Regions from separate parts of the Glutamicibacter sp. JL.03c genome, predicted to be linked through region 3. Evidence: riboswitches for the same ligand, from Rfam matches in the RefSeq annotation. Region 3 holds a riboswitch; each other region holds the start of a gene.
What was found. Region 3 has a riboswitch for S-adenosylmethionine ahead of OF385_RS01605 (ABC transporter ATP-binding protein). Riboswitches for the same ligand answer to the same signal wherever they lie in the genome.
Positions count from the first base shown of each region.

Region 1: another riboswitch for S-adenosylmethionine. It lies ahead of OF385_RS04340 (bifunctional o-acetylhomoserine/o-acetylserine sulfhydrylase); the one in region 3 lies ahead of OF385_RS01605 (ABC transporter ATP-binding protein).
Region 2: another riboswitch for S-adenosylmethionine. It lies ahead of OF385_RS04880 (hypothetical protein); the one in region 3 lies ahead of OF385_RS01605 (ABC transporter ATP-binding protein).
Region 4: another riboswitch for S-adenosylmethionine. It lies ahead of OF385_RS13425 (OsmC family protein); the one in region 3 lies ahead of OF385_RS01605 (ABC transporter ATP-binding protein).

Region 1 covers NZ_CP107575.1:945,124-952,196, reverse strand. The annotation lists gene OF385_RS04360 (HNH endonuclease signature motif containing protein) at 96-1,655, opposite strand; gene OF385_RS04355 (SHOCT domain-containing protein) at 1,942-2,352, shown strand; gene OF385_RS04350 (SGNH/GDSL hydrolase family protein) at 2,411-3,268, shown strand; gene metX (homoserine O-acetyltransferase MetX) at 3,340-4,473, opposite strand; gene OF385_RS04340 (bifunctional o-acetylhomoserine/o-acetylserine sulfhydrylase) at 4,476-5,834, opposite strand; SAM riboswitch class IV at 5,925-6,045, opposite strand; gene OF385_RS04335 (VOC family protein) at 6,218-6,862, shown strand; gene OF385_RS04330 (GNAT family acetyltransferase) at 6,906-7,073, opposite strand, start outside.
Region 2 covers NZ_CP107575.1:1,050,361-1,057,433, reverse strand. The annotation lists gene OF385_RS04895 (pyridoxal-phosphate-dependent aminotransferase family protein) at 1-990, opposite strand, end outside; gene OF385_RS04890 (MFS transporter) at 1,200-2,390, shown strand; gene OF385_RS04885 (type 1 glutamine amidotransferase domain-containing protein) at 2,473-3,198, shown strand; SAM riboswitch class I at 3,378-3,488, shown strand; gene OF385_RS04880 (hypothetical protein) at 3,482-3,850, shown strand; gene rpsO (30S ribosomal protein S15) at 4,000-4,269, opposite strand; gene OF385_RS04870 (class I SAM-dependent methyltransferase) at 4,377-5,162, opposite strand; gene OF385_RS04865 (bifunctional riboflavin kinase/FAD synthetase) at 5,168-6,121, opposite strand; gene OF385_RS04860 (hypothetical protein) at 6,184-6,651, opposite strand; gene OF385_RS04855 (hypothetical protein) at 6,663-7,025, opposite strand; gene truB (tRNA pseudouridine(55) synthase TruB) at 7,044-7,073, opposite strand, start outside.
Region 3 covers NZ_CP107575.1:339,567-346,639, forward strand. The annotation lists gene acs (acetate--CoA ligase) at 1-1,130, opposite strand, end outside; gene OF385_RS01595 (ABC transporter permease) at 1,189-2,001, opposite strand; gene OF385_RS01600 (aliphatic sulfonate ABC transporter substrate-binding protein) at 2,008-3,030, opposite strand; gene OF385_RS01605 (ABC transporter ATP-binding protein) at 3,115-3,936, opposite strand; SAM riboswitch class I at 3,942-4,047, opposite strand; SAM riboswitch class I at 4,315-4,406, shown strand; gene OF385_RS01610 (acyl-CoA dehydrogenase family protein) at 4,423-5,763, shown strand; gene OF385_RS01615 (LLM class flavin-dependent oxidoreductase) at 5,815-7,073, shown strand, end outside.
Region 4 covers NZ_CP107575.1:2,895,144-2,902,216, forward strand. The annotation lists gene OF385_RS13420 (DEAD/DEAH box helicase) at 1-1,555, opposite strand, end outside; SAM riboswitch class IV at 1,691-1,810, shown strand; gene OF385_RS13425 (OsmC family protein) at 1,841-2,392, shown strand; gene OF385_RS13430 (L-idonate 5-dehydrogenase) at 2,468-3,526, opposite strand; gene OF385_RS13435 (SDR family oxidoreductase) at 3,516-4,286, opposite strand; gene OF385_RS13440 (FadR/GntR family transcriptional regulator) at 4,453-5,166, opposite strand; gene OF385_RS13445 (L-lactate permease) at 5,193-6,869, opposite strand; gene OF385_RS13450 ((Fe-S)-binding protein) at 7,017-7,073, shown strand, end outside.

The DNA.
Region 1 (7,073 bases), 610 kb from region 3:
TCATGGCCGATACCGATACGTGATTATGGGTGGTTTGAAGTCCCTTGCTGACTGAAAATATTTGTCATTCAACGAATCACTAGTGGTCCGCCAGATCAGGCGGAATTAAGCTTTGCTTCCGGCTGTTCCGGATAGCTGAGAACCCGAAGCGTATCTGCGTTGAGCCGGACCTGCGGGATTCGTGGAGGTTCAGGCCGCTGCGGACAGTGATCATTTATGTAATCCAGGTTTTCAACAACGTCAATGCTTTCCGGCGTGATGATGACGTGCAGCCCATGCGGCGTGAGCCAAGACCTCGTCCCGTCGGGCCTTGCATGGATTTTCCACCCCAGTGCGTGCTTGAACATCTGATGCCGCTTGCACAGCAGATGCATATTGTCGCGGTCAGTGTTTCCGCCATGCGCCCAGTCTTCAATATGATCCATTTCCGAAACGTCAGCAGGGCGCCTGCATCCGGGGAAACAACAATGAACATCCCTGTGCCGCAGGAGGTCCTTCATTCCTTGCGTTGGGGTGTACTTCCTACGTTCAACATCAATTACCGCGCCGGTCCACGGATCAGTCAGGACCCGCTGGAATGATGGAGCGTCCTTCGCCAACTCAAGCGCTAGCCCTACGGGGATAGGACCAACGCCTTCCAAATCAGCAAGGGCTTTGTTGGGATTCGCCAGCATTTCCAACGCTGGAATAGTGATCGATAAGCGAGGCTTCAGCGGTGAACCGTCGCTACCAGGCCAGCCATTGATCAAGGCATCCGCATAAACGTCTGCCATCTGCTGCTCAACAGTGCGTTCATCTCTTGGATCATTGTCCTGATCCACCGTCCAACGAAGAGTGCTCATGATGGACTTAATGACGTCGGAACGGTGGGTCAGCTGGATGGTTCCCATACCGGATGCGTCGTCGAACCAGTGCGTTACCTTGCGCGCGGCCTCTGACTTATTGCGACGTTCTTGCGCTGATTCAGGATTCATCCGATCATGCAGTCTGCGTGCTTTCTGATAGACAGTGTCGTCGCTGGCAGTCTTTGCAAGCGGTAGCAAGAGATGCTCCATGATCTCGATTTGCTCTGGCACCAAGTCCTGCGAGAACTTCACAATGTAGTGGGCCGCCTTGACCGTGATTTCCCCGGCGGCAAGTGCTATCAAAGTGTCCTTGCAGACATGGCGCAAGCCCTTTGCATAGAACATGCGCTTGCCCACCATCTGCGGAGTTTCCCTCAGCGCAACCGCGGCCTCGGCCACGAAATTGGCATTGATAATCTGATCAGAGCCAGGGTCTACACGATAAAACTCGGCACTCCGCCCAGCCTCGCGCAATTCGTCCGGGTTGGAAGCGCGCAGCTCAGCAAGGTTATCCGCGAAACCCGCTCCAACCTGCTCAACGGTATCCGCCAGCAAGGTGGACGTCATCGCGTCCAGGGATCCATGGAGCTGTTGAATGGTCTTCAGACGTTCTAGCGCATCAAAAGTACTCTGCACCGGCCCCGCGTTAAAAAGGACTTCAGCTCGCTTCATGACCGGACCATAAAAAATCTGATGCGAAAGATACTGCGAAAAGATGGAGTCTGGACGAGACTCGTTGCGAGTGCCCGGAGGGCTCAGCGGTAGACGATGTTCATCGTCATAATCTTCAGAATAATTTGGATTGCTCATATCTAATTTTCCCGTGAGCGACCGACAAAATAGCCCGGAATCAAGCGGATTGTGGACAATGGTCTCGGATTTTTGCCCGAAAATTTCAGCCCCGAAAAACGACAGTCTTCAAGCCTGAGCAAGGCCGAAGAGGCAGACGGCCACACCATATCGATTGCGATTTGATAAAAGTTGCCGGTCCAGCAGGTTCCATCAAATAATCCATGCTTGACTAGCAATAAGAAGCATTAAACCAACTAATGAATTTTCTTCGCAATTTTACCGAGTAACGACGAACGAAGGTGCAATGAAAAACAGCGAGGTCATTTACGGCTATGACGAGTCACTGCCAGCCGATGAATCCAGTTTTGGCTACATAGAGGACGATCTTTCCACTGGGTCTAGCTTTATAGATGCCACGTTCTCCGTGATGCCGATACTCATAGGGCTAGTTGCCGTATTTTTAGTCTCCATCGTGATTTCCATTGTTTTTGCTCAGGCACGTAATTCGCGCAATATCAAAAGCGCTGGTATGGATCCCATTACCTTCGAAACCGACTTGAAGACAAAATTGGCGCAATCCAATCTCTTGGCGGCGAAGCAGTCGTTGGAAGCAAAGCTGGAAGAGCTAACAAGCCTGCGTTCCCGTGGGATCCTTTCGAACGATGAGTACGTGCAGGCCCGCCAGGATTTGCTGAAAGGCTGGAGTGAGGGGTGAAGTAGATCATCCCCAAGATTGATTGACGGATAGTTACCATAGGGTAACAATGTAGATTGTGCCTAAAGATTTTGACCTTGAAACTCCCGAATCCGCAGTAGAGTCGCTACATCCTTGGCGTCGTTACATCGCGCTGGGTGACTCGTTCACCGAAGGAATAGGCGATCCCGATCCGTCAAATCCCGGCCGTCATTTGGGGTGGGCCGATCGGCTGGCTCAGGAGCTGAGCAGCACTGTTTCAGATTTCGCCTATGCGAACCTGGCAATCCGCGGCCGGCTGATCGGACAGATCGTGGCCGAGCAGGTAGCTCCCGCCATCGCTTTGAAGCCGGATCTGATCTCTTTGTGCGCCGGCGGCAATGACGTGCTGCGGCCGGGCGGGGATCCGGATAAGATCGCTGACATTCTCGACGGCGCGGTCGCGAAGCTCAGCTCAACGGGCGCGACCCTGTTGATCGTCACCGGTCCGGATATTCGCGATACGCCGGTGCTGGGAAGCATCCGCGGCAAGGTGGCCATCTACAACGAAAACATTCGCACGGTGGCCGCGCGATACGACGCCATTGTGGGCGACATGTGGGCGCTACGCGAATTACACCAGTCACAAATGTGGGCCCCGGATCGCTTGCACTTCTCGCCCATAGGTCATCAACGGATTGCGGCCATGGCTCTGGATGCCTTGAACGTGCCGCATTCGATCGACACCGAGGTGGCACCGCTGCCTGATTTGCGAACCTGGCGTGAGGCACGGATTGAGGACCTGCAGTGGGCTCGTGAGCACCTGGCGCCGTGGGTGCTGCGCCGGTTGCGCCACCAGTCCTCGGGCGATGGCATTACCCCCAAGCGCCCGTCGGCGGTGCCGTTCACCGCGCCGAAGCCCAATGATTCGCTGGGCGCCGGCGATAGCGCCCAGTAGCCAATCGTTAACAGCATGAAGGGACAGCGTCCACCGATCACTGGTGGGAGCTGTCCCTTCGCGTTAAGCTGCTAGCGGCTGAAAACCCTGCCGCGCAAGATCCCGTCGAGCTGGCTGGCATCGGTCAGGAAGCCATCGTGGCCGATCGGCGAATCGATGTAATGCACCGAGGTTGGTGTCGCCAAGCTGGCCGCAAGCATCTCGGATTGCTCCGGGAAGTACAGGCGGTCCGAATTCACGGCGGCAACCACCACGTTGACCGTGTCCAGGCGCGCCAAGGCGGCTTGCAGCGACTCGTAGCCGCGCGCCACATCGTGGCTCATCAGCGCCTCGGTCAGCACCAGGTAGCTGTTGGCATCAAAGCGGTTCACCAGTTTGGTGGCCTGATGATCCAAGTAGCTTTCCACCTGGTAACGGCCGCGCGGACCATCCAACTGGCCGGTGGGGTGCTCGCCGGGCTGGGCGGTGCGCCCGAAGCGGGCCTCCAGCTCGGCCGCCGAGCGGTAGGTGATGTGCGCGAGGCGCCGAGCCAGGCCGAGTCCGGCTTCCGGACCTGCTTCGCTGGTGTAGTAATCGCCGCCGTTGAAGTTCGGATCCAGCCGGATGGACTGGGTCTGGACCTGGGCGAAGGCGATCTGTTCGGCCGTAGCTTGAGCGCAGGAGGCCATCACCACCAGGTTCTTGACCTGTTCGGGAAATTCGACCGCGTACTCCAAGGCTCGCGCGCCGCCCATCGATCCGCCGATCACCGCATGCCAGGAGGTGATTCCCAGCAATTGCGCAAGGCGTGCTTCGAGGCGTACCGAATCCTTGATGGTGACGAACGGGAAGCGAGAGCCGTAGGGCACGCCGTGCTCGTCGAGCGAGGACGGGCCGGTGGATCCATTGCATCCGCCGACCATATTCACGGCCAGCACGAAGTACTTATCGGTGTCGATCGTGGCCCCGGGGCCGACAAATCCGTCCCACCAGCCAGCGCTATGCCCGTCGCCCTGGGCAACATGGGCGTCGCCGGTCAGCGCGTGCATCACCAGCACGGCGTTGGATCCGCCTTCGTCCAGGGTTCCCCAGGACTCATAGGCAAGCTCTATCTGCGGCAGGTAGCCGCCGAATTCGAAGTGGTGCTCACCGACGGCGCTACGGCGCATCATGCCGTCTTGGCCGCCGGCGAGCTGTGGTTCCTCGGTGGTTGCAATGGATGCCATTCCTAAAGGGTTTCCTGCAATTCCTTGTTATCGTCGGCCGCGGAATCCAGGGCGGCAACAGCGTTGAAGCCCAGTTCCAAGTCGGCCAGGATGTCCTTGATGTTCTCCAGGCCGACGCTGATGCGGACCAGGGACGGGCTCACGCCGGCGGCGACCTGATCGGCCTCGGAGAGCTGGGCGTGGGTGGTGGAGGCCGGGTGGATGGCCAGCGAGCGGACATCGCCGATGTTGGCCACGTGCGAATGCAACTCCAGCGCGTTGACGAAGGCCTGGCCGGCGGCCGCGCCACCGGCAAGCTCGAAGGCGATCACCGATCCGGCGCCGTGCTCGCTGTACTTCTGGGCGCGCTCGAACCATGGCGAGGAGGCCAGTCCCGCATAGGCGACCTTTTGCACTTCGGCGCGGGCTTCGAGCCAGCTGGCTACCTCGCGCGCATTTTCGCCGTGGCGCTCGATGCGCAGGGACAGGGTTTCCAGCCCCTGGGCGATCAGGAAGGCATTGAATGGCGAGACCGAGGCGCCCAAATCGCGCAGCAGCTGCACGCGCGCCTTGAGGATGTAGGCCAGATTGGCCCCGAGGATGCCGTCCACACCCAGATCGCGGGCGAAGACCAAGCCGTTGTAGGACTCGTCGGGGGTATTGAAGCCCGGGAAACGAGCTGGGTCTTTGGCGAAGTCGAAGTTGCCCGAGTCCACGATCACCCCGGCGATCGCATTGCCGTGGCCGCCGAGGAACTTGGTGGCCGAGTGGATGACGATGTCGGCCCCGAATTCGATCGGGCGGATCAGGTACGGGGTGGCCAGGGTGTTGTCCACCAGCAGCGGCACGCCGTTTTCGTGGGCGATCTTGGCGACCTCTTCGATGTCCAGCACGTCTTGGCGCGGGTTGGAAATGGTTTCGCCGAAGAAGGCCTTGGTGTTCGGGCGGACCGCGTCGCGCCAGTCCTGCAGGTTATCCGGGTCGGCCACAAAGGTGACTTCGATGCCCAGGCGCTTGAGGGTGTGCTTGAGCAGGTTCTGGGTTCCGCCGTACAGGCTGGGGCTGGCCACCAGGTGGTCGCCGGCCTCGGCGAGGTTCAGGATGGCGAAGGTGGTGGCGGCCTGGCCCGAGGAGAGCAGCAGCGCCCCTACTCCGCCTTCCAGATCGGCGATCCGGGTTTCCACCGCGTCGGTGGTGGGATTGCCGATGCGGGTGTAGATCGGTTCCAGCTCCTGCAAGGCGAAGCGGGCGGCCGCGCTCTGCGCGGTCGGGAAGACGAAAGACGTGGTCTGGAAAATCGGCAGCGCTCGTGCGCCGGTGGCCGGATCCGGGGTCTGGCCGGAGTGGATCTGACGGGTTTCAAATGACCAGTTGTTGCTCATGGTTTCCTCCAAATAGCGTTTCATGACTATGGGGGTAGACCACTGAGAAGACACCGACAGGAAGCACCTCGTCAAGAAGTCTTCCAGGGTTACCCGCGCTTGTCCTTAGCTGCCGTATGCACCTAAGGGCCAGGTCTTCACCCGGGGCACCCCACCGCGGTTGGAGGGTTGCCGCCCAGTAAGCCGGGGCTTATTACTGGGACTCATGACCTGTTACCAGTGTGCCCGAAAACCGAAGATCTTTGCAATGCGGGCGCCTGCAAATGGTCGCAATCGGTCATATTCCAGATAGTTCGCGCTTTTGCCGCAGGGAATTCGATCCAGCAAAAAAGATTAGGGTCACCTAAGTAGAGACTGCGGTCACATGTTGCCATGATGGCTTCATGATGAGGCTAGATCACGTTAGTTATGCTTGTGGCCCGGATGGGCTGCTGCCAACCGCGCAAAGAATCTCCGAGTCGCTCGGCCTGGAGTTCGTCAAGGGAGGCGTGCATCCGAGGTTCGGGACGCGCAATGTCATCTTCCCGCTCAAGCATGGGCAATACCTGGAAGTCGTTGAGGTGCTGAACCACCCGGCCAGCGACAAGGCCCCCTTCGGCCAGGCGGTGCGGGCCCGTTCGGAGCTCGGCGGCGGCTGGATGGGCTGGTGCGTTTCGGTGGACGATCTATCCAGCGCCGAAGACCGGCTGGGCCGCAAGGCCGTTCCGGGCAACCGCAAGTTCCCCGATGGCCGCGAGCTGACCTGGCAGCAGATCGGCATCAAGGGCCTGATCGCCGACCCGCAGTGCCCGTACCTGATCTCCTGGGACGAGGAAGCCAGGGATCTGCATCCTTCCAAGGCCCTTGAGCCAGCCGGGGCGATCAGCGAGATCACCATTGCCGGTTCCCGCGATCGGGTGCTGGAGTGGCTGGGGCAGCCGGAAAACGTGCATCTGGGCGCAGTGACCATGGCCTATCAGGCGCCCAATGGCACTCCGGGCATCATGTCGGTGACCTTCGAGACCGAGAACGGCCCGGTAGTGTTGTAGTACGACGGTAGGCGGGGACAATGGCGTCCCCACCTACCATTTTTTATGCGCCGGCATCAAGGCGCTTGCCCAGGACCACGACCTGCTGGTCTTGGAATCCCAGCCGCTCATAAAAGCCGCGCACCGCGGCATTTTCCTCGCGCACCATCAGCTGCACCTTGGGCACACCCCGCGCAGTGAGCCAGTTGCAGGCGGCATCCACCATCGTGGC
Region 2 (7,073 bases), 710 kb from region 3:
CCCGACTCCCCCGCCAATCTCAATGTTGAAGCGGTCCAGCAGGTAACCGCGCACCTTGGCCGAATCGACACCCTCGGGTACCTCCACCGTAGTCAGCTGAGGCAAGCGGTACCCTTCCTGCGCAAAGAGTCCCAGGCCCATATCCTGCAACCCATTTTGCAACAAGCTGCCTGCTTCCTGATGACGCGCGGTGACCGCGTCAAGCCCCTCGGACAGGATGCGTTCAATACCAGCTTCCAACGAGGCCACCATCGCTACCGGAGCAGTGTGGTGATAGGTTCGGCCGCCACCGGTGGACCCGGTGGCATAGCCGCCGAGCAAGCCAAGATCCAGATACCAGGATTGGGGCTTGAGCACGCGGCGCTCAAAGGCGCGATCGGAAATGGTGAAGGGCGCCAGTCCCGGGGCGACACCAAGGCACTTCTGCGTACCGGCATAACCCACATCGATTCCCCACTGGTCGGCAAGCACCGGCATGCCGCCAATGGACGTCACCGCATCGGTGATCAGCAGTGCCTCTCCCTTGCCTGCTCCCAAGGCGGCGATGTCCGAGACCACCCCGGTGCTCGTTTCCGCGTGCACGGCAGCAATCACCGCAGGGTTGGGATGAGCTTCTGCCACACGCTGCGCGTCCACCGGCGTGCCGTATGCGTGGTCAACCCGGACAACCTCGGCACCCACACGTGACGCGACTTCGCACATGCGCTCGCCGAAGAGGCCATTAACGGCGATTACCGCAACGTCGCCAGGGTTGATGGTGTTAACAAACGCCGCTTCCATGCCGGCCGAACCGGTGGCACTCAGTGGCAAGGTCCGCAGGTTCTCGGTCCCCCACAGCGTGCGCAGGCCATCGGCCACACGATCCATGCGGGCAATGAATTCCGGATCCAGATGACCCAGCAACGGCAGTCCCAATGCGGCCGTCGCTTCCGGATAGGGGTTGCATGGACCAGGTCCAAAGAGGTGACGCTGAAGAACTGTATTGCTCATGATGTCTCGCATTCCTGCTCATCTCGGACGTTCAAATCAACTTCAGCCTAGCCGTTGGCCTGCCGTTCGCTCGGTAATACTTCGAGTGGAAACGCCAAGATGCTATTTTCAAAGGTGCGCCAGCCTCGGATCCCTGCACGGACAGCGAGTTCGCGAGCAGCCGGCGATAGCCCGCCATGCTCCACTGCCGTCAACAACGAAATGATGTCATGACCCGCGATACAACAAGCACGCGCCACCTAGCACCGCTCTTCGCCGCCGGATTCACTACCGCTTTTGGAGCACATAGCATTGCTGCAGGCCTCGGATCCGAATTCGAGGCACTAGGTTCCAGCCTGTTCACGCTGGGCATCTTGCTCGCCGTCTACGATGTTGCCGAAGTCATTTTGAAACCGGTATTTGGAACCCTGAGCGACCGCATCGGCGCAAAACCGGTGATTCTCGGCGGCCTCATTGTATTCGCACTCATGTCGACCCTGGGCATCTTCGCGCATTCAGCACTTGCTCTGGGCCTGGTCCGGCTTGGCCAGGGTGCTGCGGCCTCGGCGTTTTCGCCCGCGGCCTCCGCAGCGGTGGCTCGGCTCTCCGGGCCTCGCCCTGGCCAGTATTTCGGCCGATACGGCGCTTGGAAAACCCTCGGCTACGTCTTGGGCCCCCTGATCGGTGCCGGCTTGATCTTCGTCTCCGGCTTCCCCGCGCTCTTTGCCTTCATGGCAGTAATCTCGTTGACCGCGGCGATCTGGGTGTGGCGCAGAGTGCCGGTCCTGCCCATGCTCCCCAAGCGGCGTTACACGCTGGCAGATCTTGCGCGCCAAACGGTGCAGCCCGGTTTCCTGGTGCCGACCATGGTTCTGGCTGCGGCTACCGGCGCGTTGGGCGCGGCCGTTGGCTTCCTGCCGCTGATCGGCTCGAGGCTCGGACTCGACGAGATGCAAAGCATGGGCGTGGTGTCGATATTGGCGATCTGTTCGGCCCTCGTACAGCCATGGATCGGCCGGATCAAGGACCAGGCCAAGATCAGTTTTGCCGCAGGCATGGCTCTTGGCCTCCTGCTGCTCATCGCGGGACTGGTCTCGGTCGCGATCTGGCAAAGCTTTGCCACATTGTTGCTGAGCGCGCTGCTTCTGGGAACCGGCGTCGGGATCGCTACACCGCTGGGCTTTGCGCATCTAGCCTCGACGACTCCCGAAGAACGCATTGGGCGCACCATGGGATCAGCAGAACTCGGGCGCGAACTCGGGGACGCCGGCGGTCCGATCCTGGTGGGTGCCGTCGCTGCCGCGGCCAGCGTCTCGGCGGGCTTATGGGCCCTGGCCGCCGTGATCTTGGCTATTGCTTTGCTGGGAATCCTGATGCTTCGCTTGCCTGAATCCCCCTCCAAACAGGGAGCAATCGCATAGAACTCTGGAAACCGCCTAGGTGCGGTTGAAGCCTTGCCAACTTTGTACAAGGCTGGGAGGACAAATGCGAAAGGAGTACCCCGTGAAGAAAATCCTGATGGTCCTAACTAGCGTTTCCGAACTCGGTGCTGGCGGAGACCCCACCGGATATAACGTCGCGGAAGCAGCTCATCCTTGGAAGGTCTTCCGAGATTCAGGGCATTTCGTCGACTTTGCCTCGATCAAGGGCGGACAGCCTCCCCGTGACACTGTCGATACGGACGATCCAATCCAGGTGCAATTCACTGAAGATGAAACGACCCGGGCCGGCCTGTACAACACGGCCAGGGTGGAAGTCATTGACCCGGAGCAATACGACGCGATCTACCTAGTAGGCGGTCACGGCACCATGTGGGATTTCCCCGACAATGAAGGCCTGCAAAAGCTCATTGGGGATATTTATAACAAGGGTGGAGTCGTCGGCGCAGTGTGCCATGGCCCGGCGGGTCTGCTCGATGTGGAACTGCACCACGGCATCAAGCTGCTCAGCGGCAAGGATGTCGCGGCCTTCACCAACGATGAGGAAATAGCCGTTGGCAAGGATCAGATCATCCCCTTCTTCTTGGCCGACAAACTGGTCGAGCAAGGCGCCAACCATATCCCCGCGGATAATTTTGAAGAGAACGTTCAAGTCTCCGAACGTCTGGTCACCGGCCAGAACCCTGCGTCGGCCGCAGGAGTCGCTAAGGAGATGGAGAAGCTTCTCGCAGAAGTAATCCACCAGGAAAAGGCAGCCGAAGAAGCCGCTGCCGAAGCCGAAGCGGACTAAAAATCGGCGTCACCCTCGCAAAGATGACGTAAAAATTGCGCTTGAACCCGTGCCATCGCACGGGTTCAAGCTCTTTTCGGCCCACTGAGTTCCACGATAACGTTCTCCAGCTAGAGGCTGGCTCAACGAGGATCCAGCACTTCGCAGCCGAGCCCAAAGAGCTGATAGTGATTGATGTGTACCCATCCCGAGTGGCCGAGAGACCTGGCTCTGCGATGCCGCAGCAACCTATCCAGCTGATGAAGAATGAGCTTTTGCGGATATGGTGCTACCGCCAGAACCGATGGAAAGGTGGCTTTGGCATGTCTTCGCAGGCCCCGGATCATATCCTTACCACCCACGCCGGCTCCCTGCCGCGCACCCCGGAGCTCTTGGCGGCAACGCGGCCAAGGAGAACTATCCCGAGGATGTTGCCGGTTTTACCGAATTGCTCTTACCCGCTGTGGCGGATGTCGTCCAGCTAAAACGCATTGCCGGGATTGATATTCCCAATGATGGCGAATACGGCCGTACGATGTCCTCGCCGGTGGACTACGGGGCCTGGTGGAGCTATTCCTTCGCACACCTTGAAGGCTTGGAATCTACGACCGTGGACCGGCGGGCTGAAACGGAAGTTCGCCGCTCTTCGCGTTATGTTGTTGCCAGCCCCTGAAAGAGGATCATAGGGGCCGTCAACAACATAACGGGTTGGAACAGTGCTGCAAGAAATTCAGTGGAAAATTCCCTCATGAGGCCTTTCGGCCATAAAAAAGTCCCCGCCTTCCACAAGGAAGGCGGGGATCTTCGCACCAGCGCGAGAGACTACTTACGCAGGCCCAAGCGCTCGATCAGCGAACGGTAACGCTCGATGTCGGTGTTCTTCAGGTAGCCGAGCATACGACGACGACGACCAACCAGAGCCATCAGGCCACGGCGGGTGTGGTGGTCATGCTTGTGCATCTTCAGGTGCTCGGTCAGGTCCGAAATACGGCGGGACATGACGGCAATCTGAACCTCAGGCGAACCGGTGTCACCCTCGTGGGTAGCGTAAGCCTTGATGATTTCGTTCTTGATAGTGGCATCCAATGCCATAACAAACTCCTAGAGTTGGACCGCGTTCATAAGTCAGTGCAAACGCCGAAACGTTTACGGCGGATACTCGCAACCGCGGACTGCAGCGAGAACCATCGTCAATCATATCACCGTCGGGGACGCCGACGGGACCTCCAAGCATGGGTGAGATACGGCACCTGCACCCTTGCGGATGGCTCGTGTCCAAGGTGCTCGGTCCAATACCATCGAAGATTCGCTTCGACCTTGGCTTGTGTCGTTGCCGTTGCCTTGCGGTAATAACTGCGGGATTTGGTCAGTTCAACGATTTCTGGGAAGTCCAGCGGCATGGACCAGTGCCAAATTCCGTGTTCGGGCTTCCGGAACTCCGGGCCTAGCGGCGGTTCAAGCTCGGGACGATGCACGTCGCCAGCGTGCATGATGCGGGCCAGCCGGTGAACCCAGGGAATCGAGACATCCAATTGGTTCCACAGCAGCGTCAGCCATCCATGATCACGCAATAACCGGGCCGCTTCTGCGCTGGCCTTGGGATGATCAACCCAGTGCCAGGCCTGTGCGTAGGTCACCAAATCAAAACTGTTCCCGGCCAGACCGGTTGCCTCGCCGTGAGCGCAGAGCATTGCTACTTCGGGAAGTCGATTGGCCAGAACCGAAAGCATGGCTTCGGACGGATCAACAGCGGTAACATCCAGGCCGCGACCCACAAGTTGCTCGGTGAAAATTCCTGAGCCACAACCGATATCCACTGCCTCGGCTGGGTGGTTTTGCAGGGTGAAGTCCAAAGCCTCGTCAGGATAGGACGGACGAATCTTGTCATAGCTCTCGGCATCCGATTGGAAAGCAGAAGCTAGTTCATCACGTCGCTGCGCGCTGACCACGAAGGCTCGTTGTGGCAGGGAAGGGATTTCAGCCATGAATTCTAGTGGCGTTCTGTAGCCAAAACGGTTCGCGCCTGGTCTACGTCTTCGGTCATTTGCTCGATCAACGCTTCGATGCCACGGTAGGCAACCATGGGGCGGAGGTGTGCGATGAACTCCACCACGATCTGCTGACCATAGAGGTCAAAATCTTCGACGCCTTCTTCCGGGCGGTCGATCACGTGAGCCTCGACGACTCGTGAAACACCGTCGAAAGTCGGGTTGGATCCCACTGAAATTGCTGCTGGCCAGCGGACCTCGGCCTCGTCGATAACCCAGCCGGCGTAGACTCCGTCGGCAGGAATGATGCCGGTGGCTTCAGGATCAAGATTGGCCGTAGGGAAACCCAATTCACGTCCGCGGGCGTGGCCATGGACCACTTCTCCGCGCATGCGGTGAGGCCGTCCAAGGATCTCGGACGCAGCTTCAACGTTGCCCGCAGCCAGCTCTTCACGAACCCAGGTGGATGACAAACGGCGCTTGTCCCCCACGTCTTCGACACCAATCACGTCAAAGCTGTACTTCTCGCCCAGCTCTTGCATGAAGCTGAAGTCCCCGGAATTGCTCCGGCCGAAGCGCACGTCATGGCCCACAACAACGGCCACCGCATGAAGCTTCTCGACGATGATGGAACGAACAAATTCTTCGGCGCTTTGGTCAGCGAAATCCAGCGTGTAATGGATCATCAATGTTGCGTCCAAGCCGACGCTGGCCAGGGTATCAACCCGGTCGGCGATACCCATGATCAGTTCAGGGGCATTGTCCGGGCGATGGACCAAGGCCGGGTGAGGGTCAAAGGTGATGGCCACGGATTGGGCAGAGCGCGCTTTGGCCTGCGTGACCGCGGCATCCAGGACCTCGCAGTGTCCCAAATGCACACCGTCGAAGTTGCCAATGGTCACGACAGTGGGAGCCATATCCGCGGGGACGGCGTCCAAGCCCTTCCAATAGTGCACTGTGCTCCTTTAGAAATTCTTGTGGTGGGTAGAGAACCCACCGAGGCAATTCTTACACGTCTTCAGGCGTGGCGCTCACTGCGGTTACGATACAGCCACCACAATCCGATCATCGGCAGGATTAATGGGATATATCCATACCCCTGGCCGAAGCCGCTCCATACCGACGGGTGCGCAAAGATTTCCGGGTGCGTCAGCGACAAGATGCCCACGACGATCACGCCCACCAGCTCGATGCTGACCGCCCACAAGGACAGCAGCCACGCTTTCGGCTTGGCCGACGAGAGCGAGAAGGTGGCCAGCAGGTAGATCAAACCGGAGATCATTGACAGCGTGTACGCCACCGGCGCCTCATCGAACTTGCTCAGGATCTGGTACACGCCGCGGACCGTTGCGGCCAGCGCCAAGATTCCATACACGGCGATGATGACCCGGCCGAGCCCGGTGGACCGGCTCGGCTTGGGTGTTTTGTCGGCGGAGCGTGCTTCAGCTGCCTGAAGGATGCGGGAATTGCGTGGCTTGTCGCCCATGGCTATGACTCCTAGTGCCAGATCTGTTCCATGCGGAACAGCATGATGAAAGTGACCAATGCCGAAGCGCCAAGTACCGCGTTGGACCAGCGGCTCTTTTCGCTGATCGCCCAGAAGAACGCTACCGGCGGCATCACCAATGCGGTAATGAGGTATCCCCAGAATTCCCACGGATCGCCCTGCACCGCATTTCCGGATGCCTGCCGGATGGCCGCGGCAATGCCGTAGACCACCAGGAAAGCTTCGGTGGCCGCGGCACCGATCAAGGCCCAGTCATCGGGGTGCTTGCGGATAACCGTCGCCACGAGCGCCACCAGTAATGCCGCTGCGCAAATCACAGCACCGGCGATAAAAAATCCGTTCAAGGCAAACAACGGCTCGTCCTTTCGGGATTACTTCGCGGTGAATACGAGGGCAGTGCG
Region 3 (7,073 bases):
CCCACGGTGCCGCCGGTGTTGATGGAGGACAGGTCGTACTGCGCGGGGATGCCCTCCGGGAACCAACCCATCAGCGAGCGGACCAGGGTGGGTGCGGTGTAGTAGCTGGTGACCTTGTAGCGTTCGATGACTTCAAAGTGGCGTCCTGGATGCGGGGCGTTGGGAACGCCTTCATAAATCACCTGGGTGACGCCGTTGGCCAGCGGACCGTAGATCTCGTAGGTGTGGGCGGTGACCCAGGCCAGGTCCGCGGTGCACCAGTGCACGTCGTGATCGCGCTGGGAAGGATCCGGGTTGGCGAAGAGCATGTTGTAGCTGGCGGCGGCCTGGGTCAGGTACCCGCCGGTGGTGTGCACCAGGCCTTTGGGCTGTCCGGTGGTGCCGGAGGTGTACATGATAAACAGCGGGGTTTCCGAGTCGAAGAACTGAGCCTGGTGCTCGGTCGGCTGGTTGTCGACGACATCGTGCCACCACACGTCGCGGCCTTCGGTCCACGGGATTTCATCGCCGGTGCGGCGAATGACCAGGACCTTCTCGATTTCGTTTTCGCCGGAGACCGCTTCGTCGGCGTTGCCCTTCACCGGCACCGAGGCGCCGCGGCGGAACTGGCCATCGGTGGTGACCAGTACCTTGGCCTTGGTGTCTTCCACGCGGAACTTCAGCGCTTCGGCGGAGAAGCCGCCGAAGACCAGCGAGTGGATCGCTCCGATGCGGGCGCAGGCCAGAGTGATGACGATGGTTTCAACGAGCACCGGGAGGTAGATGACCACGCGGTCGCCCTTGACGACACCTAGGGATTCCAGCGCGTTAGCCGCTTGGCTGACGCGTTCTTGGAGGTTCTTGTAGGTGACAGCTAACCGGTCGCCGGGCTCGCCCTCGAAGTACAGTGCCACTTTCTCGCCGCGCCCGGCAGCTACGTGTCGGTCGGCGCAGTTCACTGCGGCGTTGAGCTTGCCGCCCAGGTACCAGGAGATTTGCGGGCCGCGCTTGGCAGCTGGATCAGCTGGGAGGATCTGGCTGGTGGTGTGCCAGTAGGTGTCCCAATCGAGGAGGCGTGCCGCTTCATCCCAGAATGCTTGGCGTGCTTCCTCCGAGGCAAGAGTTGATGCGGATGCCGAGTCGATGGTCATGACAGAAAATTCCTTGAAGAGTATTGATGAAATTGATGGTTCTAGCGAGGCGCCGGATCTAGGTCCAGCGCTTGATGGCCCAGCGTTCGGCGATGGAGAGCAGCGCGTCGGTGATTTTTCCGAAGATGGCCAGCAAGATGATGGTCATGATCAGCCGGTCAAGCCTGCCGTTGTTCTGCGAATCGGTGAGCAAGAAGCCCAGGCCCATGGAAGCCCCGAGCAATTCTGCTGCGACCAGGAAGAGCCACGACTGGGCCAGCGCCAGGCGCAGGCCGGAGAAAATCGAGGGAACCACTGCGGGCAGCTGGACCGTGCGCAATAGCTTGACGCCGTTGAGCCCGAAAGAACGTGCGGCTTCAACCAGATGGGCATCCACGTGGCGCAACGCCAAGGCCACGGTGGTGAAGACCGGGAAGAAAGCGCCGATGATGACCAGCGTGACCTTGGAATCCTCGCCAATCTTCATCCACAGGACCAGCAGGGGAACCCATGCCAGTGACGGTACCGCGCGCAGCGCGCTGATGCTCAGCCCCAAGAGCGCATCGGCCAGCTTGGAGAGGCCCACCAGTGCACCGAGCAGCAAGCCCAAGAGAGAACCGAAGAAGAAGCCGAGCAGTACTCGCTGGGTGGAGATGCCAATATGCTTGCCGAGATCTCCGTCGCCGAGCAACTCAACGGCGGCCGAAACCACGGAACCTGGCGTAGGCAAGGTCCAAGGCGCTACCACTCCGGTGACTGTCACGACCTGCCAGGCGATCAAGGCTACGACCGGCAGGAACAGAGACAGCAGCCAGCGGGGAACGCGCAGAATGGTGTCGGCAATTCCGGGCTTGATCTTCTTCTTTGCTTCGGTGACGGTGGGGGAACTCATGGCTGGTTATTCTCCGGAAATCTTTGACGCGTCGGCCTTGGAAGCAAACTGGTCGTCAACGATCGTGGCTAGGGCATTGTCGACCGATTCCTGCTTGGACACATCGCCGCTGGCCACCAGGGTCGGAGCGATGGCGCCCAGGACCTTGGTGTAGTCGGCCCCTGGGGTTGCTGGAACATCCAGATTGGAGCGTTCCTCGATCACGGTGGATGCCACCTTCGGTTCCAGGCCGGCGACGTCAGCGAGGATCTCGGCGGTTTCCTCCGGGTGATCGACAGCCCATTCGCGGGCTTTTTCGTAGGAATCCACTACTAGCTGCGCCAGTTCAGGGCTCTGCTCGATGAAGTCCTCACGAGCGTTCAATGCACCGTAGGTGTTGAAGTCCAGGTTGCGGTACAACAGCTTGGCACCATCTTGTTCGGCGGCGGCCATGATCGGGTCCAGCCCGCTCCATGCATCGACCGAGTCATTGGCCAGAGCGGTTCGTCCGTCGGCGTGCTGCAGGTTCTGCAAGGTGATGTCTTCCTCGCTCAATCCTGCTTCCTCCAGTGCCTGGAGCAGGAAGAAGTACGGGTCGGTGCCCTTGGTCGCAGCGACCGTCTTGCCCTTCAGGTCCTTTACGGAGCTGATCTTCGAATCCTTGCCGACGACTAGTGCCGACCACTCGGGCTGAGAATACAGGTCGATGGTCTTTATTGGCGAGCCATTGGAGCGTGCCAGCAGCGCGGCGGAACCTGCCGTGGATCCGACGTCAACGGCGTCGGCGCGCAATGCTTCGTTGGCCTTGTTCGAGCCAGCGGACTGGATCCATTCCACGCTGACGCCCTGCTCCTTGGCCGCCTCGTCCAGCCATCCTTTTTCCTTGATGACCAGACTCAGCGGGTTGTAGGTGGCGTAGTCAATGGACAATGTCTTATCTGACCCGGAAGCGGCAGCGTTCTCGCCGGCGCAACCGGTCAGGGCCGCTGTGCCGAGCATCAGCGCTGCGGCAGAGAGTGCGGTGCGACGAGTGAAACGGTGTGAAAGCATGGGAATCCTCTAATCGGTGCGTGCGGGGGTGCGGCAGTACTGCCGTCGATGTGGTGGTTCTTGACACGCTAGGCGCGTTGGAAGTCAGTGATTGGTCGGGTCCACGCCGAGCAGGCGCAGCAGCCCTGCGCGGTGGGCAATGAATTGTTCATCGTTATGTTGGCGTGGGTGGGTAGCGCCAATTGCCAGGTCTTCGATGATGGTGGCCGCGGTGTCTGCTCCGTTGCGGCCCAGGACGATGACCCGGTCAGCCAAGGTCAATGCTTCGTCCACGTCGTGGGTCACCATGAGCACTGTGGTGGGCAAGGAAGCATGGATGGAGAGCAGCAGGTCCTGCATTTTCAGACGGGTGAGCGCGTCCAAAGCGCCGAATGGTTCATCCAAAAGCAGGACGCCCGGGCGACGGGCCAGCGCGCGAGCCAGCGAAACCCGCTGGGCCATGCCGCCGGAAATCTCGCGCGGCCGCAAATCGGCTGCATGGCTCAGGCCGGTAAGTTCGATGAGTTCGTCAATGAGTTGTTCGCCGTCGGCTTTGCCAGTGCCGGGCGCGAGTCCGAGCGCAATGTTTTCGCGTACCGAACGCCACGGCAGGAGCCGGGGTTCCTGGAAGGCCACCGCGCACAGTTCGTTGATTCCGAGCACTTCGTGATCGCCGGTGTGGATGCTTCCGGTGGTCGGGGTGTCCAGGCCAGAGACTGCACGCAGCAATGTCGACTTGCCGCAGCCGCTGGCACCAAGGATCGCGACCACCTGCCCTGCAGGGATCTGCAGGTTGATTCCGGATAGTACGGTTCGGTTTTCCTTCTTGCTGCTGAAGGTGCGCGATACCTCGCTGAAGTCGACACCGAGTGCCGTCGAGGTGCGGGCCGGGCCGTGTGCCCGGGGCTGTGCAAAGCTCAGTGCCATATTCATCTCCATCGGTCCTGGCGGTAGCACCGGCCTATGGAATGGTTGGTCATCCATAGGTGGTTGCTGCGGCGTCATTGAGCCAGATCTCTCGGCCGCTCGGGATGGTTACACGTCCATTACAGGGTTTCGAAGGATTTGAATGCAAATCTTGCGTAACATGAAAAATGTTCGATAACTGCGTCACATGCACGGGATATTTCGTTATTTATTTTATTGAATGCCTGTTTGATCGATGATGGGCGTTGATGATCAAGTCATCTTCGGCATGAACGGCCATTGGCCGTGCGACCTGCCTGTCAATCTGGTGCGTCACGGCGACGAAATGTGACTTCGCGGCTTGGAAGCACCGGTTTGTTACGGCTACAAATGAATGAAAACCCATCCAGAGCGGCTAAGAGATCTGGCTCGACGACGCCGCAGCAACCACCCGGATCGCGGGACGGTGCTACCGCCAGGACCGATGGAAAGAATTGAGGACTTCTGATGTCATTTGGCGAGTCGCCAAACACCTCCGGCGTGGACTTCAACCAGCTCAGCGACCCTTCGCAGGCCAGCGCCCTGGAGCTCGACGAGTTTCAAGAGCAGCTGCCCACCCGGCAGCTGCTGAAAGTCACCCCCGGTCCCAGCGCGGATGAGCAATACGACCGCCTGGCCGAAGTCTTCCGCCCGGTTTTCGCCCAGATCGCAGCCACCGCAAAGGACCGCGACCGCAATCGGGTCTTGCCTTTCGAGCAGGTGGGACTGCTGAACCGCGAGCGTTTCGGCGCGTTGCGCATCCCGGTGGCGGATGGCGGTTACGGTGCCCGTCTGGTCGACGTGTTCCGTCTGCTCATCGAACTCTCGGAAGCCGATTCCCATGTGGGCCAGTTGTGGCGTGCGCATATCGCCTTCGTTGAAAACGTCCTGGTCCTTGATGACCAAGAACTGCGCAGCAAGTGGATTGCCCGTATCGCCGCAGGGCAGATTGTCGGCAACGCTTACACCGAACGCGGCGGCAATGCCCTGGGCACCCTGAACACCAAGGTGAGCCCCGCGGACGACCGCTGGCTGGTCAACGGCGAAAAATACTACTGCACCGGCACCATTTTCGCGGATTGGACCACGGTAGCCGTAGCCCATCCGGACTTGCCCGGACGCCAGATCGCCGTGGTTTCCACCCAGCACAGCGGCGTGAAGATCCTTGATGACTGGGACGGGTTTGGCCAAGGTCTGACTGGAACTGGCACCACCGAATTCCATCAAGTCCCGGTGGACTCGTTCATTCCACAGCAATCCAACGATTCCGAGGCTGCGATCTTCCAGCTGGTGCTCATGGCCGTCCAGGCAGGTATTGCCCGGGCAGCCCTGAACGACCTGCGCATCTCGGTGCAGAACCGGACCCGAATCTTCACCACTGGAACCGGCGTGCCGGTGCACCGCGAACCGCAGGTGCTCCAACTGGTCGGCGAGGTCTCCGCGGAATCCTTTGCCGCCGATTCGGTGGTGATTGGAGCGGTCCTTGAAGTCGAAGCGGCGCTGGTGGATCCGGGGCTGAACGACGAGGAACGCTATGCGGTATGCGAACTCGCCGCGAACCGGGCGCAAACCATCGTCCAGCCACTGGTGATCGGCGCGACGAGCAAGCTCTTCGATGGACTTGGGGCATCAGCCACCAGCGTCGTCTGCAACTTGGACCGGCACTGGCGCAACGCCCGCACCATCGCCACCCATAACCCGGCCATCTACAAGGCCCGCATCGTAGGTGACTACGAAATCAATGCTGTCCAGCCGCAACGGCTTTCGGTCACCGGCGAAGACAGCAACCACCGGGGCTACGGCGCCTGAACGCCGCCCAACAGACTTCACTATTACCCAACCATGGCAAGGGGAACAAGAATGAGCCAGCAGCGCGAGATTCTCTTCAACGCATTCGATATGAATTGCGTGGTGCACCAGTCGCCGGGCCTCTGGCGCCACCCGGAGGACAAGGCTTCGACCTACAACACCATCGGCTACTGGACCCACCTGGCAAAGGTGCTGGAAAAGGGCAAATTCGACGGGCTATTCATTGCCGACGTGCTGGGCACCTACGATGTCTTCAACGGCACCAACGAATCCCCGTTGCGTTCCGGCGCCCAGGCCCCGGTCAACGACCCGATGATGCTGGTCTCCGCCATGGCCGCCGTGACCGAAAATCTCGGCTTCGGCGTTACCGCGGGCACCGCCTACGAGCATCCTTACGCTTTCGCCCGCCGCCTGGCCACCCTGGATCACCTGACCAACGGCCGTGTGGGCTGGAACGTGGTGACCGGTTACCTGCCATCGGCCGCCCGCAATATGGGCCAGGAAGACCAGATGGAGCACGACGAGCGCTACAACCACGCGGATGAGTATCTCGAAGTGGTCTACAAGCTGCTTGAAGGCTCGTGGGAAGACGACGCGGTGCAAAACAACAAGGGAACCGGGATCTATACCGACCCGGCCAAGGTGCACGACATCGAGCACGAAGGCAAGTACTTCAAGGTGCCGGGCATCGCCATCACCGAGCCTTCCACCCAGCGCACCCCGGTCATCTACCAGGCCGGTGCCTCCTCGCGGGGCATCACGTTCGCCTCGCAAAACGCCGAGGCGGTCTTCGTGACCAGCCCGACCCGCGAAATCCTCAAGGCCACCGTCACCAAGATCCGTGACGCCGTCGAGGCCGCAGGCCGCGACCGCTACGATGTGAAGATCTTCGCGATGCAGACCATCATCACCGATGAGACCTCGGAGAAGGCCCAGGCCAAGTACGAGGACTACAAGTCCTACGCCGACATTGAAGGCGCCCAGGTGCTGATCTCCGGCTGGATGGGCGTAGACCTGTCCGAACTGGATCCGGATGAACCGCTGGGTTCCAACGTGAAGTCCAACGCCATCCAATCGTCGGTGGAAACCTTCCAGAAGGCCAGCGGCGATGATGGCAATCCATGGACCATCCGCCAGTTGGCCGAGTGGGTGGGCGTGGGAGGCTTCGGGCCGATCACCGTCGGCTCAGGAGCTGAGGTGGCAGAGAAGCTTATTGAGTGGGTCGACTACACCGACGTGGACGGCTTCAACTTGGCGTATGCGGTGACCCCCGGGACCTTCGAGGACGTCGTCGAATACGTCGTTCCCGA
Region 4 (7,073 bases), 1.0 Mb from region 3:
AGGTGAGCGCCGCGAGCAACAGCGCGAAAGGCACCTTGATGTCATCAATAGTGACCTCGACGGTCAGATCGAACCAGTCGCCGGTGTTCTCCCCCGCTTCGATGGAAACCGTTGCTGGGGAGTCGAGAATCCGATATTCAGGAAGCTGGTTGTGAGCTTCAATCAGCATGTCTGGATGTTCTTCCAGCAATGGCAAGATGTAGAGCATGAAGTCGATGGACTCGTCGATAGTCAGCTCTCGGTCAGCGTAGGTGCCGCGTGCCTCCAGTTGGCCCAGAACAGTGGCGTCGCCCAATTTGTCGTTGATCGAGGCGATGATTTCTTTCTCGACGTTTCGCTGTCGTGGTGCCTTGGCGGAGTACATCCACGAAAAATGCAGGCCGACCCCATCGGTGGTGCTGGACATGCGCAGGCGCAGCACGGGACGAGGCGGCTCCGGAATTTCATAAGACACGTCAGCACTCTTCAAAGGCGCCAGCTGACGGATTCTGTCCAAATGCGTTTCTTCAAACCGGCCAACGTCCGAGGAAGGTATGAACTGGACTCCAGAAGCGATGAATGCGCCGAGCTCGGCGGAAACAGGGTCAGCGAATTCGGCCAAGCCCAAGTCTCTTGACCCGGCCAGCGGCTGGGAAGAATATGCTACAAGGGTCGGTGGATTTCCGATGGGCAACAGATGCGTGTGCTCCGGTTCGGGCCCGCGAAGCATCCCCTCGACTGTCAGGCCATGTTCACCCTGTCGTAAGTCCACGTGTGCGTGGGCTAGTTTGTCGCTGAAATTCACTGGTGGCTTGGACGCGACTCCCCCATTAATAATGGCAACGCCGGCCTCTTTGAGGTCCTTGAGCGCGGCCAAAAGGTCTTTTCCGGGCAGTTCCATCAGGGAAATCCAGTCGGTGGTTTCCCAAAAGTGGCCGTACTTCACCTTTTCGGCGTGCTCGCGCAATCGGTTCAGCTCGACAACGGCCCGGCGTTGAGCGCGAGGAAAGCGCTCATCGAAAGCGACCGTTTTCCAGCTCACACCAGTCTGCACCCAAGGGCTCTTGGATCCCTGCTTCGCTGGCCTCGCTTGAAGAGACAGCACGTCATCCCCGCCGTACCGGGGTTCACTGACAACTTTCAAAATCAACCCCAGCGGCTCCTCAACAATTTCTGGGTCTTCGTCGGCAACGGGCAACAGCCGGTTGAGGTTTCGTTCCCACTGCGGAACCACATTGCGTTGCCATCCATAAGGGTCAGCTACACGGTCAGAAACATGGAGCGGATCCTCTGAATCGCTGGCAATTTCCAAAAGCAATGCCGCGACTTCCGGGCAGGAATACTCTGAAGGATGCTCGGTGCAAAAACAATGGAACTCAACGCCATCGTTTCCAATGCGAAACCCCACCATGACTTGTTTGCCTCGAACTACCGCGGTAACTCTGGCGTTTCCGACTTCGACGTAGCGTTCAACATCTTGGACTTTGCCCGTCTCATAGAACAATTGCCCGATGCGAAATTCTTCCTCCGAGACGAGTGAGTCCAAGGAGGAAAGAGTCAGCTGGAATTCCATCATCGCCATCCAAAAGTAGTGCGTTAGAGCGGATTGCTACCCTCCATCCTATCGATGCTCCGGGACAGGACAGTCATGACGAAACATTAAGTGGATACTTTACCGAGCCCGTTGCCGGCAGATAAAAAGGAACTACTGAATCACGAGTTCCACTCCTCAAGGCCCTGGCTGAGTGGACGGCAACCCTCGAGCCATTGTGCGGGGTGCCCCAGGTGAAGATTCGACGCATCTTGAAATCCAAGATCGTAAACGATGGCGCCCCCTGCGCCAGAAAGGGGATGACTCCCCATGCCTCACGCAACAGCAAAACCCTCAGTGGCCGAAGACCGATCACAGCGGCTCCAAGAGGCAGGTGCTGGTTGGGGCGAACGGATCTCCGCCGCACCGCACAGCGCCGCGTTGACCTTTACCGTTCAGGGCGAAGGCTTTGATTCCGTTGCCAGCAATATCCGTGCCGGCAAGCATACCTTTACCGTGGATGAACCGGCAGCTCTCGGTGGCAATGATGTCGCCGCCAGTCCGGTTGAATACGCCTTGGCAGCACTGGTGTCCTGCCAGGTGGTGGTTTATCGACTTTACGCAGAGAACCTGGGCATCCAAGTTGATGACGTGCAAATCACGGCAGATGGGCAGCTCGACGTCCGCGGGCTCTTCGGCATTGATGCCTCCATCCGCCCCGGTTTCTCGTCGGTGGATCTGAAAGTGCAGATTGCCGGTCCCGAGTCCACCGAACGCTACGAGGAACTACGCCAGGCAGTGGATGCCCACTGCCCAGTCTTGGACCTCTTTGCCAACCCGGTGCCGGTGACCACTTCGGTGCAGGTTGTCCAAAGCAACTAGCCCGAGCCGAAGGCGCGATGAACTGTGGGGGCCACTGATTTCAGTGGCCCCCACAGTTCATCGTCCGGCTGAGGATTATTGCTGTTCCCTGAAGTTGAGCAGTACCTTGCCTGAAGTCGAGGAATCCTTGGCTGTTTCAAAGGCTACAAGGCCTTCGGCCACGGGGAACTCGTGGGTGACGGCCGCACCAATTTGCAAGGAGCCATCGGCCAGAGCTTCGAGCACCTGATCGATCTCGCCGTTGAATCGGAAGGAGCCGACGAGTTCCAGCTCACGGGTGATGGCCAGGGAAATCAACGCGGGCTGCTCGCCTGTGGGCAGCAGTCCAACCATGACGACTCGGCCGCCGCGCACCGCACCTCTGACCGCTGATGCCAAGCCGCGGTAGTTGCCACTGGCCTCGATCACCACATCCGCGTTGACCTCGGCGATGGCTTCCTGGTCATCGGCGCGCAAGGTGGAGGTGGCGCCCAGTTCCCGGGCGATAGCCAATGGCTTCTCATGCATATCCACCGCGATGATCTCGCTGGCACCGCCACGCTTGAGTACTGCCACGGCAAGCGCGCCGATCGGGCCAGCGCCGATCACCAGAGCCTTCTTGCCTGAGACATCGCCCGCGCGCGAGACCGCATGCCACGCCACCGCTGCGGGTTCGGCCAGCGCGGCATCGCGCAGCGAGAGCCCCTCGGGCAGTTCGCGCAGCATGCGCGTTGGCAGGTTCACTTCACGAGCGAAGGCGCCTTCGGTATGCGGGTAGCGGGCGGCTGAGCCAAGGTAGGTGCAACCGGGAGAAAGGTTCGGGCGATCGGCCGGATATGGTTCGCCGGTATCCCCGGGCGTTGCCGGGTGCACCGCGATCTTGGTTCCGGCTGCTGGTCCGCTGCCATCGACGGCGGCTTCGATGACGGTTCCCACGATCTCGTGTCCGAGAATCATCGGGGCTTTGAGGATGGATTCCCCGGCGGCGCCGTGGCTCCAGTAGTGCAGATCCGACCCGCAGATGCCGCCGTAGGCGATGGCGATGCGGGCCTGGTCGGGCTTCGGTGCTGGCAGCTCGATCTGTTCGATGCGCAGGTCGCCGGCGGCGTGCGCGACCACGGCCAGGGTCGTGGAAGAAAGGGTGCTAGACGACAACGCTCATGCCTCCGTCGATGAAAATGGTTTGCCCGTTGACGTAATTGGATCCATCCGAGGCCAGCCAGATCGCCGGGCCGGCCAGGTCCTCAACGGAACCCCAGCGGGCGGCCGGTGTGCGGCCCAGGATCCACGAGTTGAATTTCTCGTCGTCCACGAGGTTCTGGGTCATCTCGGTGTGGATGTAACCCGGTGCGATGCCGTTGATCTGCAGTCCTGCGCCAGCCCATTCTGCGGTCATGGCGCGGGTGAGGTTGCGCAGGCCGCCCTTGGCCGCGGTGTAGGCGGAGATGGTGGGGCGAGCCAAGTCGGTTTGCACCGAACAGATGTTGATAATCTTGCCTTCGCCGCGTTGCACCATGCCGCGGGCGACTTCGCGCCCTACCAGGAAGGCGCTGGTCAGGTTGGTTTCGATGACTCGCTGCCAGTCGGCGACGTCCAGTTCAAGCATGGGAACGCGGTGCTGGATGCCGGCGTTGTTCACCAGGATGCGGATCGCACCGATATTTTTTTCGATCGCCGCGATGTTCTCGCGTACGGAGGCGTCATCGGTGACGTCGAAGCAGACGCTGTGGATGCGATCTGCCCCGTAGCGGTTGGCGAAGTCCGCGGCGGTTTCGGCCAGGCGCTGCTCATCTCGCCCGTGCAGGATGATGGTGGCTCCGGCGTCAGCCAGGGCGCGGGCCAATTCGCGGCCGATGCCGCGGGAGGACCCGGTGACTAGGGCCAATCGCCCGGATAGGTCGAAGAGTTGACTCATGAATTCCCTCGCATGGAAGTGTCGATGGTTCATCGACGGGAACTCACCACCGGTAAAAACCAGTGGATGCATCCGAAAATCAGCCCCGTCGCTCTCCCAAAACATATCAGATATAAGGAAGCGATGGTGCTATAAAGTCCGACTTATTTAGTTGTTACGCTTTCAACTACATCGACCGGGTTTGAGTGTAGAACCAGTTGATGTGCTCTTCGAGCAGCTGGGCTGCGCGTTCGCGCTGCCCGGTGGCGAAGGCATGGTGGATGGCCTTGTGCTGGCGGCGCAGCACCTTGACCACCGGCTGCCAGGATTCGTCATCCGGAATCGATGCGGCAACGTAATCGCTGATGGAGTTGCGCAGGGATTCCATCATGGATTCGACCACAGAGTTGCCGGCCATGGACGCAAGCAGCACATGGAATTCGGCATCGATCCGGTGGAAGGCCTCGCGCGAAAGCTGCGCATCATCCATGCGCATGATCAGCACCGCGGTGCGGTCGATGACCTGCTGGGCGTGGATCGGGTCGCGGGGGTTCATCTGCGCGGCCCAGGTTTCCAGCAGGATGCGAGATTCGACAATCTCTCGGACATTGATGCCCTTGGCCGCCAGGTGCAGGCGCAAGGCCTGGGAGATCCCGGCCGATGGGTTGGAGATGATCACCGCCCCGGAATTGGGTCCGGAACCCGTGGAAGTCTTGATAATGCCCATCACGTCAAGGATGCGGATGGCATCGCGTACCGAGGCGCGGGAGATCCCATGCTGCTCCGCGAGCGCACGTTCACCGGGAAGCTGGTCCCCCACAGACAACTTCTCCATACGCAGATCTTGCTCAATGGCCTGAAGCACGATCTGGTACGCACGCGGAGCTGGGTTAATTGGCATCGGATTTATTTTAGCCGGTCAGAGCACTACGGAAGCATCCAGGACAGCACCGGAGTGGACTGCAGGTAGACCAGGCAGCACAGCACCAGCAGCATGCCGACCGACCATCCGGCGACCTTCTTCAGGATCACCGATTCCTGGCCTTCCATCTTCACGCTGGTCGCGGCGATGGCCAGGTTCTGCGGGGAAATCAGCTTGCCGACCACGCCACCGGAGGTATTGGCTGCCACCAGCAGGTGCGGGTCGATTCCGGCATTCACGCCGGCGGTCTGCTGCAGCTTGGCGAACAGCGCGTTGGCCGAGGTATCCGAACCGGTCACCGCGGTGCCGATCCAGCCCAGGATTGGCGAGAGGAAAGCGAAGAATCCGCCGGCGCCAGCCAGCCAGGTGCCCACGGTGATGGTCTGGCCGGACAGGTTCATCACATAGGCCAGTCCCAGGACCGAGAGGATGGTCAGGGCGGCGAAACGCATGTTGTAGATGGTCTTCCCGATCTCGCCCAGGCCCTCGCCGAAGGTCATGGCGTACTTGCCGCCGGAGGTGTTGCGCGAGTAGACGAAGGCGACGATCACGCCGGTGATCAGCAGCAGGGTGCCCGGCGAGGACAGCCAGGAGAAGGTGTACAGGGTCGAGGAGACGGCCTCGCCCTGGGCGTCGACGACCTTGCCGTGCAGGCCCGGCCAGCCGAACTTGAGATCGGTGCTGGCCAGCCAGGCAGGGATGTCGATGCCCAGCTTCCAGAGCTTGGCCAGGCCGAAGATCACGATTACCAAAAGGTACGGGAACAGCGCCATCCAGGTGTTGGCCTTGTCCAGCTTGGTACCGCTCTGCACCGGCAGTGCGGCGGCTTCGGGGGTCAGCACGCGGGTGCGGGCCTCGTCAGCACCCTTCGGAGTCCAGAAGCGCAGCAGGATCACCGCGGCCGCCAGGCCGACCAGCGATGCGACGATGTCGGTCAGCTCGTAGGAGAAGTAGGTGGAGCACAGCCACTGGGCGATGCCGAAGGTGATGCCGATGGTCAGTGTCGCGGGCAGCACCTGGCGCACACCGCGCCAGCCATCGAGGATCAAGACCAGGATGGTGGGAACGAACAGTGCCAGCAGTGGCGACTGGTGGCCGACGACCGCCCCGATTTCCTTGGCCGGAATGCCGGTCAGCGCGCCGGCGGTGGTGATCGGAATGGCCACGGCGCCAAAGGCCACCGGCGCGGTATTGGCGATCAGCACGGCGCAGGCTGCGCGCAGCGGCGAGAGGCCCAGGGCCAGCAGCATGGTCGCGGTAATGGCCACCGGAGCGCCGAACCCGGCCAGCGCCTCGAGCAGTCCGCCGAAGCAGAAGGCGATCAGCACTGCCTGGATGCGGACATCTCCGCCGCCGATGACGTCGAACACGCGGCGCAGGTCCTCGAAGCGTCCGGACTTGACGGTGACCTGGTAGAGGAAGATGGCCATGACCACGATCCAGACGATCGGGAACGCGCCGAACACCATGCCCATGACCCCGGAGTTCAGGGCCATGGCCACCGGCATTTTCCAACCGAGGATGGCGACGATGATGGCCACTGCCAAGGATCCCAGCCCGGCCCAGTGGGCCTTGGTCTTGATCACGGCTAGCAGTACAAAAAAGGTGACGAGAGGAATCAGTGCGATCAGCGCAGAGATCGCAACACTTCCTGCTATCGGTTCTGTGGAGGGAGTAAACACGGTGTGGGCGCCTTTGCTCGAGTGGTGGTCTGACCATATGTGGTCCGACCAATACCGTACAGCGTGAGTGGCATCACAAACAAGTCTTGACTATTGCAAAATCTTTCGCATAGTATGGTCAGACCACACCTGAAAGTGCCTAATATTATGCGAATTGCTCTCTTTGCCACGTGCATAGTGGACGCCATGTATCCGGAAACGGCC